DNA from 3 places in the Paraburkholderia sp. BR10954 genome. Region 3 is predicted to be linked to each of the others. Evidence: riboswitches for the same ligand, from Rfam matches in the RefSeq annotation. Region 3 holds a riboswitch; each other region holds the start of a gene.

Region 1 (3,269 bases), on a different contig from region 3:
GCACGCCGTCGCCGACCTGCATCACGTCGCGCATGAAGTTGCGCGCCTGATAATTGCGCACGCCGGTCCACGGCAAGGTGCGATGCGGTGCGTTGGCGAGGTCGTCGATGCTTGCTTCGTCCGGTTCGGACTTCATCAGCCAGTAGCGCATGAATCGGAGTGAGCGTGTGAGATTGAACGAGGCGCCAACAACAGGCGCGTGCGGAAAGCCCCTGAAACAGGCACTCAAACAAAAGAACGACGACCAAAGAAAAACGGCATCGAACCGAAGTCCGATGCCGTTCCAGATAAGGTCCCCGCCTTAGCCGCTAGGCCGGCATCCTGAACCGAGGGTTCAGAATTGGTCGCAGTTAGCAACACTTCGGGTACATCAGACAGAGTGACGCGCACACCCGTGCTACAAATTTCCGCAACCGTGCACATGGCATTGGTTCAAGGAATATATGACCTTGGCGAACCAGGCAGGGAAGCTAAACGATGAAGCTACAACACAAACAGTTGAACAGGTGACCGGTTCGAAACCGGCCCGCTATTGAGTCAACTACTGCTTACTGCATGCTGTACTGCTCGATCACAGTACCTAGTTGTTCGTTCATTTGCTGCATTGTACGCCGGATTTCTTCAGCAGGAAATGCTTCTCCGTGTCGCACGCTGCTTTGCAGCTTAAGCAGTTCCGATGCCAGCGAGAGCGCCGCCATCACCGCGATGCGATCGGTGCCGCGCACGTTGCTGCCGCTGCGGATTTTCTTCATCTCGGCATCGACGCGCGCGACCGCCTCGAGCAGCGCGCCTTCCGTTTCAGGCGAACAGGCGAGACGGTAGGGTACTTCGAGAATCGATACTTCGATCTGCTTGGTGGTCATGCGCTTTCTCCGTGTCGGCTCACGTCGCCTTCCGCTTCCTCGTGTTCGGGCTGGGCGGATTCGAGCAGATCGAGCTGGTTATCCGGTTCGCTGCTTGCGCGTGCGCGCGGCAATTTTTCGAGAATCGCATTCAGGCGCACCTGAGCGTCGTCGATCTTGGCGGACAGCGCGTCGCGTTCAGCTTGCAGTGCGTCTCGCTCGGCACGCAATTGCGCGAGTTCGGTGTGCGTGGCTTGTACTTCGGCACGCGTTTGCGCGAGCTGCTCTTCGAGCGCGATCCGCGCTTCGTTGTGGCGCTGGCTGATCGCAATCAGCTTGCCGATGTTCTGGGAGAGTGATTCGAGTTCGGTGAGCATGTGCTGCGTCCTCTAAAGACATCGCATTTTAGCGCGGAATATTACAGGTTCCGACAATTGTCTCGTTTCGAGACGTAACAGCATCGCTTCGTGCAGGTACGTTGCGACTCGTGTCGTCGACCATAAGATCAAAGACCGGCAATCCATCGGACAATAACCTGCATTCGACAGAACGGATCGCGCTCCGGTTGGCCTTTCTTGACGCCCCGCGAAGCCGCTCCTACACTTCCCGCACTCTGGTGCCCGCGCGCGCTTTTCGGCGCGCGCAGTTAAACGGGAAGCAGGGCGCGCGCGGTGCCAAACCGGATGCGCGAACCTGCGCTGCCCCCGCAACGGTAAGCGACCGCATGTGATGTGCTCATGCAGGTCGGTCCTTGTCGCACGGTTGGAAGTTCAATCTGCGAGTGTGCCACTGCGCGTCACGCGTGGGAAGGCGGGATCGATGTGTCGTAGCCCGGATACCGGCCAGAAAAGAGGGACGTCCCCCGCGAAAACGTTAAACATGGGGGGACGCCTCGTGACGCGTCGGCCTGCGGGGAAGCAGGCCGCGCATGCCATCCACAGGAATGTCATCCCATGTTGTCCCCCATCGCCCGCGCGACGCTGCTCGCGTTCGCGAGCCTGCCGCTCGTCGCGCATGCGCAAAGCGCCGAGCCTGTGCCTTCATCGTCCGCTGCGGATGCAAGCACCGCGAACGCCCCAAACCTTGCCGATGCGGCCAATCCCGCTTCCGCCGATGCATCGGGCAACGTGCTGTCGCCGATCGTCGTGACCGCACTACGCGGAGCGCAAGCGTTGCGCGACGCGATCCCGCAGACCACGCAGTTCGATCAGCAGGACATAGCCGACACGACCGCGACCGATCTGCCCGGCCTGCTGCGACTCGCGCCCGGCGCGCAAATCTCGCGCACGGGTGGCCCCGGTTCGACCACGAGCCTCTTTCTGCGCGGCGCGTCGTCGACGCAATCGCTGCTGCTGATCGACGGCGTGCGCGTCGATTCGGTGAGTCTCGGCTCCGCTCAGCTCGCACAGATTCCGCTCGACCAGGTCGATCACGTCGAAGTCGTGAACGGCAACGTGTCGGCGTTGTACGGCTCGGGCGCGATCGGCGGCGTCGTGCAGGTGTTCACGAAAGACGGCGGCGATCATCCACCGCGCTTCAATTTTTCGGTCGGCTACGGCAGCTATCACACGCAGACGCAAACGGCCGGCGTGAACGGCGCGCTCGACGAGGACGGCCGCACGACCTTCAACATCTCGCTCGCGCGCACGAAGAGCGACGGCTTTTCGTCGCTCGATCCGCTCGAGGCGCCGGGCGCGAATCCGAACGCCAACGGCAATCTGAACGAGAGCATCAGCGCGTCGCTGCGCCACAAGTTCACCGACAAGTGGGATGCGGGCATCAGCTACTTCCAGTCGAACAACAACAACAGCTACGACAATGCGTACGGCGTGCCAACCGATCTGAACAACCTCTATAGCAAGGTGCGTCAGGTATCGGTGTTTGCGAACGGCAAGCTGACCGACTGGTGGACCACCCACTTCACGCTCGCCGAGGGCGACGACCGCAGCGTATCGAACACCAATGGCATCTACAACGGCCGCTTCGATACCGACAATCGCCAGTACACGTGGCAGAACGATTTCGCGCTCGCAGCGAACCAGAAGCTGCAATTCGGCTACGAGCATCTCGACCAGACTCTCGACTCCGACACGTTCGCCGCGCCCGACCGTCACGTCGATTCGGTCTTCGCCGGCTACAGCGCACGCTTCGGCCGCAACCAGATTCAGGCGAACGTACGCCGCGACCAGTACTCCGATTTCGGCGGAGCGAACAGTTACTATCTCGGCTACGGTTTCGACATCACGTCGCACTGGAAGGTAACCGCAAGCTATTCCGATGCATTCCGCGCGCCGAGCTTCGACGATCTGTACTATCCGATCAGCGGCAACCCGTCGATCCAACCCGAGCGCAGTCACTCGGTCGAAGCCGGTTTGCAGTACGCGACCGACGCGCTCGGCGTGATGCGTCTGAACGCATTCCAGACGC
Region 2 (3,269 bases), on a different contig from region 3:
GGTGGCTCGCTGCGAGCTTTTTTCAGCAGCCCTCTGGAAGCTTCACGCGCAACATGAAAACCTATCGACTCTCCGCTATCACGCTTACCGCGGCATCGCTCGTTGCGCTGCTGCCGGTCGGCGCATCCGCCGACGACAGCCCCAGACCTTGCGGCGCGCTCAAACGGATCGTCGCCGCGGCGCCGGACGGCTTCACCTCGCTGACGCCCGACGACGGCAAAGGCGTCGCGCAACCCTATGGCGACGACGCGCAATGTTCAGCCGCGCATCGTAGTTTCCGGTGCACTTGGACACCGCATCAGGCGGCGGGCTCGAACGGGGATGCATTGGAAGCGGTCGCGGCCGACATCGCGTCGTGCCTGCCCGATGCAACGCACGATCAGAATTCGCCGGGACGTCAGCACTTTTATCTCGGCGCGAAGGATCGACGCACCGAAATCACGCTGACTCCCGAGGGGGCGAACCGCTTGCGGCTCGTGGTATCGGGCAGGTAAGCGGCGGTTCCGTTCAGGCGGTGGCGGCCGGCCACCATGACCAGCCGCGTCGCGAGTGGCGCAAATCGACGACCGACAGCGGCGTGATCTCGATGCGACAGAACACGGTTGGCGATGCGCCGAGGGCATGCACGATTGCCGCTCGCAGAAGCGTTGCGTGGGTGATCGCGACGATGGTTCGACCGTGTGCAGAGGCCGCGAAGCCTGCTTCGTTGACCGCGTTGCATGAGCGTACGTCTGCCTGTTGCGCGTCGAGCCACTCTCCGACCCGCCGCACGACTCGATCGAACGATTCACCCCCGGGCGGTGCTGCGTCGGGCTCGCGCGTCCAGGCGGCGAGTTCGCGGGGGGCTTCGTCGGCAATGTCCGCGAGGCGCTGGCCGCGCCATTTGCCATAGTCGATATCCGCCAATGCGTCGGCAGGCGTGGCGCTCAGACCGAGCGCGGCGACCGTTTCGCGGGCGCTGGCGGCGGGGCTGGTGAATACGGTGGCGTCGGCCGGAAGCGCGAGACGGGCGCGCGCCGCTTCGGCTTCGGCGCGGCCGCGCGCGTCGAGCGGATCGTCGGCGGGGAAGCGGCCCGCGCGCTGCGCGGCCGTTGCCGCATGGCTCACCAGTAATAGTCGCGTATCCATTCTTTGCGTTAGCGCCTCATTCGCACTTGCCTGCGTGGCTTGACGGGCTCGCGGCGTGCGTTGCGCGTTGCGGCGTAGCCCTCGCCGTCGCGGAAGCCGCAGTTTAGCGCGTAGAATACCGACACTGCGAAGCACGGAAGCCGGTGAGAGCCCGGCGCGGTCGCGCCACTGTAATCGGCCTTGCAATCCACAAGAGCCGAAAGCCAGACCTGAGCTTCGCACCATTCCTCTGCAATCGACTATCGGGGCGCGTTACCCCAGGAGATGTCCATCATGACCAAAGCTGTTTTCGATCGCGCCGCGCAACCGGCGGTCCAGCCCACTCCCATTCCCTTGCGTGAACTGCTGCCGTGGGTCGTGTTCGGCGGCTTGCTGCTGTTGTTCGCGCTTTACTTCGTTGGTGCGGAACAGGGTGCGACGTCGCTCGTGCCTGGCATGTACGTGCATGAGTTCGTGCACGACGGCCGCCATCTGCTTGGCTTTCCCTGCCACTAACGGAGTTCAACATGGTAGGTAAATTGTTGGTGCGCGGGATGCTCGCGGGCATCGTCGCGGGCTTGCTCACGTTCGCGTTCGCGCGAATCGTCGGTGAACCACAGGTCGATCAGGCGATTTCATTCGAAGAGAAAGCGGCCGCCGCGCGCGGCGAGGCGCCCGAGCCCGAAATCGTGAGCCGTGAGACGCAGGCTGGCCTCGGCCTGCTGACTGGCGTGGTCACGTATGGCGCGGCATTCGGCGGTCTGTTCTCGCTGGTGTTTGCTTATGCGTATGGACGCGCGGGTTCGTTGAGCGTGCGCGCGCTGTCCGCGTGGCTCGCGCTTGGCGCGTTCATCGCCATCGTGGTCGTGCCGAATATCAAGTATCCGGCCAATCCGCCGTCGGTCGGTGATCCGGACACGATCGGCGCGCGCACGGGCCTGTTCTTTCTGATGATCGCGATTTCGCTCGCGACGATGGTGTTTTCACTGAAGGTGCGGCGCCGCGCGGCGGCGAAGCTGGGTGCATGGAACGGCTCGATCGTCGCGGGGCTCGTATTCGTCGTGATCATCGCGGCCGTACAACTGTCGATGCCGGTCATCAATGAAGTGCCGGCCACGTTCCCGGCCGTGCTGCTGTGGAAGTTCCGCGTCGCGGCGATCGGCATGCAGGTGGTCATGTGGACGACGATCGGGCTGTTGTTCGGCGCGATGGTCGAGCGCAGTGCTTTTATGCGTACGAATGCGCGGGTGACGATGAAGTCCGCCTGAATAGGACGGTGACGCGTGGCCGCGCAAGCGGCGACGCTTCGCGCGCAACGCGCGAGAATGGTTTTGGATCAAGTACTTGGCGCGGTTGTGGAGCGGTTATCCACAGCCTTGCGAACATTTTCTGTGGAAAAGCTGCTTAACGGCTTTTCGCAACTCCACTCGACGCGGCGCCTAGGGGAATCCAATTGGACGCCTAACTAATTCAAGTTGTACGCGGCGCTGCTCAATTTTTAAGCTCTTCAACTTTTTAAAATAATTTGTGAGAAGGGTATTGACGCGGCGCGGACCGCTCTCCATAATCTCGCTTCTCTGCTGCAGACGCAGCGACGCAAACGAAGCGGTGCCGGGTGGTGGTTCAGGTGCTGCGGGTTGGGCGGATCGATCTTTAAAAACTAACAGCCGATAAGTGTGGGCGCTTGATGCGGAATGCGGCGGTGGATCCGTATGGATCTGCTGCAAGGCACAAGTATCAGAAGCCTCACACAGTATTAGAGGAAGGTTTATCTGTCGAAAGACGGATTGATCATCGTCAGTACGTTGAGTGAGCGACCGGGTTCGAAAGAGCCCGAAAACAGTAACAGGTTTGAACTGAAGAGTTTGATCCTGGCTCAGATTGAACGCTGGCGGCATGCCTTACACATGCAAGTCGAACGGCAGCACGGACTTCGGTCTGGTGGCGAGTGGCGAACGGGTGAGTAATACATCGGAACGTGTCCTGGAGTGGGGGATAGCCCGGCGAAAGCCGGATTAATACCGCATACGCTCTGCGGAGGAAAGCGGGGGATCTTTCGGGACCTCGCGCTCAAGGGGCGGCCGATGGCAGATTAGGTAGTTGGTGGGGTAAAGGCCTACCAAGCCGACGATCTGTAGCTGGTCTGAGAGGACGACCAGCCA
Region 3 (3,269 bases):
GTTCATACAATTGTCCTTCGGTCTCGACGCCGTTTTCATCGCAACCGATGCCGCAGCCCTTGAGGATTTCGCCGTCGATGCCGAGTTCGCCGAACTCGTTGACGATCACCGCGATGCGCTTGCCGCCCGCATGCTGAAGGATGTGCCGCAGCAACGTAGTTTTGCCACTGCCGAGAAAGCCGGTAACGATCGTGACGGGAATCTTGCGCAATTGAGTTTGCATCGTGAGGTCCATCCCTTTGCGTTGCATCGGTCTGCCGCAAGTTCCGCGCATCGGTCGGCATCGGCTGGCGAATGGAGCGAATGAAGCACGCGCAACAGTACCAGCGATCACTAGACACGGGGACGAACGACGGCATTGCCGCGACAACGGAAATACAGAAAGCGGAACTGAGGTCATGAACGCGCCGCCGCATCCCCGCGGCGGTCGTTCTGCTTCTTCGGGCCGGTATCCGGGCTGGCGAAAGCGCCGCTCCCCCTTCCCGGACGAGTGGTTTCTCGTCCAGTGGTGATATGTCGACGCGACCTTGCGCGAGGACATCGAAGCCGGCACCGCGGCGCCCGGCTATCAAGCCGGAACCGCTTTTCGCTTACCGTTGCGGGGACAGCACAGGTTAGCCGCTCTAGCGCAGATGGCTCCCTGTTTCCCGTTTAACTGCATGCGCACGAACGCGCACGCGAGCACCCAAAGTGCGTGCGAGTGTAGGCCCCCGGGCATGCGCAGTCAAGGAACGCAGAGCGCCGGAAAGCGCCGCCGAGGCTTATCTGGCAAGGCGTCATGTGCTATCGTATGCGCGCGTTTGGTGCCCGCACATGCGCTCGCATGTGCAGTTAAACGGGAAACAGGCAGCGCGTCGCGCGTTCAACCTGTGCTGTCCCCGCAACGGTAAGCGACCTGCGGCGCGCGATTCGAATCGCCTTCGATTCCACCGTGCCGCGCATGCGTTTTTTGATGCCACTGTCCCGCGAATCCGCAGATTCGCAACCGGCACGGGAAGGCGAAGCGCGTGAGGCCGCCAGCCCGGATACCGGCCAGACGCGGAGGCGGCGCCGCATGCATCCGTGCATCAGGTTGCGCCGCCGGCCGCCGGAATCCGCGGGGAACGGATGTGAAGGCGTAGAAACGTGGCATCGCGTGTGTCGTGGCGTTCTCTCTGAAGAATCCGCCGCGAACCGCACGAGTGACCGCACCCCGATTCGCTGTACCGCATGACATCCATATTCACCGCTGCGTGCACCGTCGCACGCCGCTTCTCTCCCCCCATCTCCGCATGGCATGCGCCATGCACGCCGCGATGACGCGCGCCTGGCTGATCGGCGCCGGTCCCGGCGACGTCGAACTGATGACCCTGAAGGCCACTCGTGCGCTCGCCCAGGCCGATGTCGTGCTGGTCGACGATCTGGTCAATCCCGACGTACTGCAGTTTGCAAGCGCCAACGCGCAAGTCGTGTACGTCGGCAAACGCGGCGGCCATCCGTCAACGCCGCAAGCGGAGATCGTCGCGCAAATGCTCGGGCATCTGCGCGCGGGACGCAGCGTGGCGCGGCTCAAAGGCGGTGATCCGTTCGTGTTCGGCCGCGGCGGCGAAGAATTGCAGGCGCTGCAGGCGGCGGGTATCGAAGTCGACGTGATCAACGGCATCACGGCCGGCATCGCCGCGCCCGCGACGCTCGGCATCCCGGTCACGCATCGCGATTACGCGCAGGGCGTCGTGTTCGTCACCGGCCACGGCGCCGGCGGTGGCGAGCCGGACTGGGCCGCGCTCGCCGCGACGCGCATGACGCTCGTGATCTATATGGGCATGCGGCGGCTCGGCGAAATCGTCGGCGCGTTGCTCGCGGCCGGCATGTCCGCCGATACGCCCTGCGCGGCGATCGAATCGGCGACGCGGCCCGAGCAGCGTCACGTGCTCGCGCCGCTGCGCGAGTTTGCCGAGGCGGTCGTGCGCGCGGGGCTCGGCTCGCCGGCGATCGTCGTGATCGGCGGCGTGGCCTCGTTCGCGCTTGCGCGTGATGCGGCCAAACGCGACGGCCGAGTCGCTCACGAACAAGCTGCGAGCGCGATTAAAACGCTGAGCGTCGGCGTAGGTTGCCGCTTGCACAGCGATGCGGCTGACATCGAAGCCGCCGTGCGCGCAGCACTCGGTTCGAATGCCTTCGAGCAGATCCACACCATCGCGACGATCGACGCCAAAGCCAACGAAGCAGGTCTGCTCGAATTCTGTTCGCGCCATCAACTACCGCTGCAACTGTTCAGCCGCGAGCAGATCACCGCCGCACCGGTCGCGTCGCCGTCGGCGGCCGCGCGCGCGCATCTTGGTGTCGACGGTGTGTGCGAACCGTGTGCGCTACTGGCGGCAGCAGCGTCGGTCTGCGCGACAATCGCGAAAAACGCCCGTCTGGTCGTACGCAAGACCACGCACGCCGGCATTACCGTCGCGATTGCGGCGGCGAGCGACTGCGCACCCGGCGACGTAGCGCCCTTCCATCCCGCCCCTCAAGACCAGGACCTCCGATGAAAACCGATCCCGAATCGCATCAACGCATGACCGAGCGCCGCCGCGAAGGCCACGAAAAGAAACAGGCCAGCGCGACCGTCGAAAAAGGCCTGCTGATCGTCAACACCGGCACCGGCAAGGGCAAGAGCACAGCCGCGTTCGGCATGGCCGTGCGGGTGCTCGGCCACGGCATGCGGCTGGGTGTCGTGCAGTTCATCAAGGGCGCGCTGCATACGTCGGAGCGCGATTTCCTCGGCGCGATCGCGCAATGCGATTTCGTCACGATGGGCGACGGCTATACGTGGAACACGCAGAACCGCGAAGCCGACATGGCGACCGCGCGCAAGGGCTGGAACGAAGCGCGGCGGATGATCGAAAGCGGCGACTACCAGATGGTGATCCTCGACGAGCTGAACACCGTGCTGAAGTACGAGTACCTGCCGCTCGACGAAGTGCTCGCCGTGATCAATGCGCGAGCGCCGATGCTGCACGTCGTCGTGACCGGGCGCCATGCGCCCGACGCGCTGATCGAAGCCGCCGACCTCGTCACCGAAATGCGCGCGATCAAGCATCCGTATCGCGAGCAGGGTGTGAAGGCGCAGCGCGGCGTGGAGTTCTGAACGATGTCCGCACCCCCCACGGGGACTTCCTTCGGGGCGCCCCCCAAGGGGACTCGCTCCGCAGCGTGCCCCGCGCTGTTCATCAGCGCGCCCGCCTCGGGACAAGGCAAGACCACGATCACCGCGGGTCTCGCGCGCTATCACCGGCGGC

The links. A riboswitch is a leader RNA that binds a small molecule or an ion and turns the genes downstream of it on or off. The one in region 3 is predicted to bind cobalamin.
Region 1: linked by a shared signal. The riboswitch ahead of AB4Y34_RS32065 (TonB-dependent receptor) and the one ahead of cobA (uroporphyrinogen-III C-methyltransferase) in region 3 are both predicted to bind cobalamin.
Region 2: linked by a shared signal. The riboswitch ahead of AB4Y34_RS05060 (CbtB-domain containing protein) and the one ahead of cobA (uroporphyrinogen-III C-methyltransferase) in region 3 are both predicted to bind cobalamin.

Annotation. Positions count from the first base shown of each region.
Region 1 is NZ_JBFRCK010000032.1:5,328-8,596, reverse strand. Features, by position in the region: gene AB4Y34_RS32085 (EVE domain-containing protein) at 1-151, opposite strand, end outside; RNA gene ssrS (6S RNA) at 290-471, opposite strand; gene AB4Y34_RS32075 (cell division protein ZapA) at 549-863, opposite strand; gene AB4Y34_RS32070 (ATPase) at 860-1,219, opposite strand; cobalamin riboswitch at 1,440-1,704, shown strand; gene AB4Y34_RS32065 (TonB-dependent receptor) at 1,796-3,269, shown strand, end outside.
Region 2 is NZ_JBFRCK010000003.1:2-3,270, reverse strand. Features, by position in the region: gene AB4Y34_RS05070 (hypothetical protein) at 54-494, shown strand; gene AB4Y34_RS05065 (histidine phosphatase family protein) at 508-1,128, opposite strand; cobalamin riboswitch at 1,206-1,361, shown strand; gene AB4Y34_RS05060 (CbtB-domain containing protein) at 1,402-1,623, shown strand; gene AB4Y34_RS05055 (CbtA family protein) at 1,635-2,375, shown strand; partial or broken rRNA gene AB4Y34_RS05050 (16S ribosomal RNA) at 2,961-3,269, shown strand, end outside.
Region 3 is NZ_JBFRCK010000034.1:8,164-11,432, forward strand. Features, by position in the region: gene cobW (cobalamin biosynthesis protein CobW) at 1-223, opposite strand, end outside; cobalamin riboswitch at 426-704, opposite strand; cobalamin riboswitch at 785-1,052, shown strand; partial or broken gene cobA (uroporphyrinogen-III C-methyltransferase) at 1,296-2,021, shown strand; gene AB4Y34_RS32960 (cobalamin biosynthesis protein) at 2,073-2,519, shown strand; gene cobO (cob(I)yrinic acid a,c-diamide adenosyltransferase) at 2,516-3,118, shown strand; gene AB4Y34_RS32970 (cobyrinate a,c-diamide synthase) at 3,122-3,269, shown strand, end outside.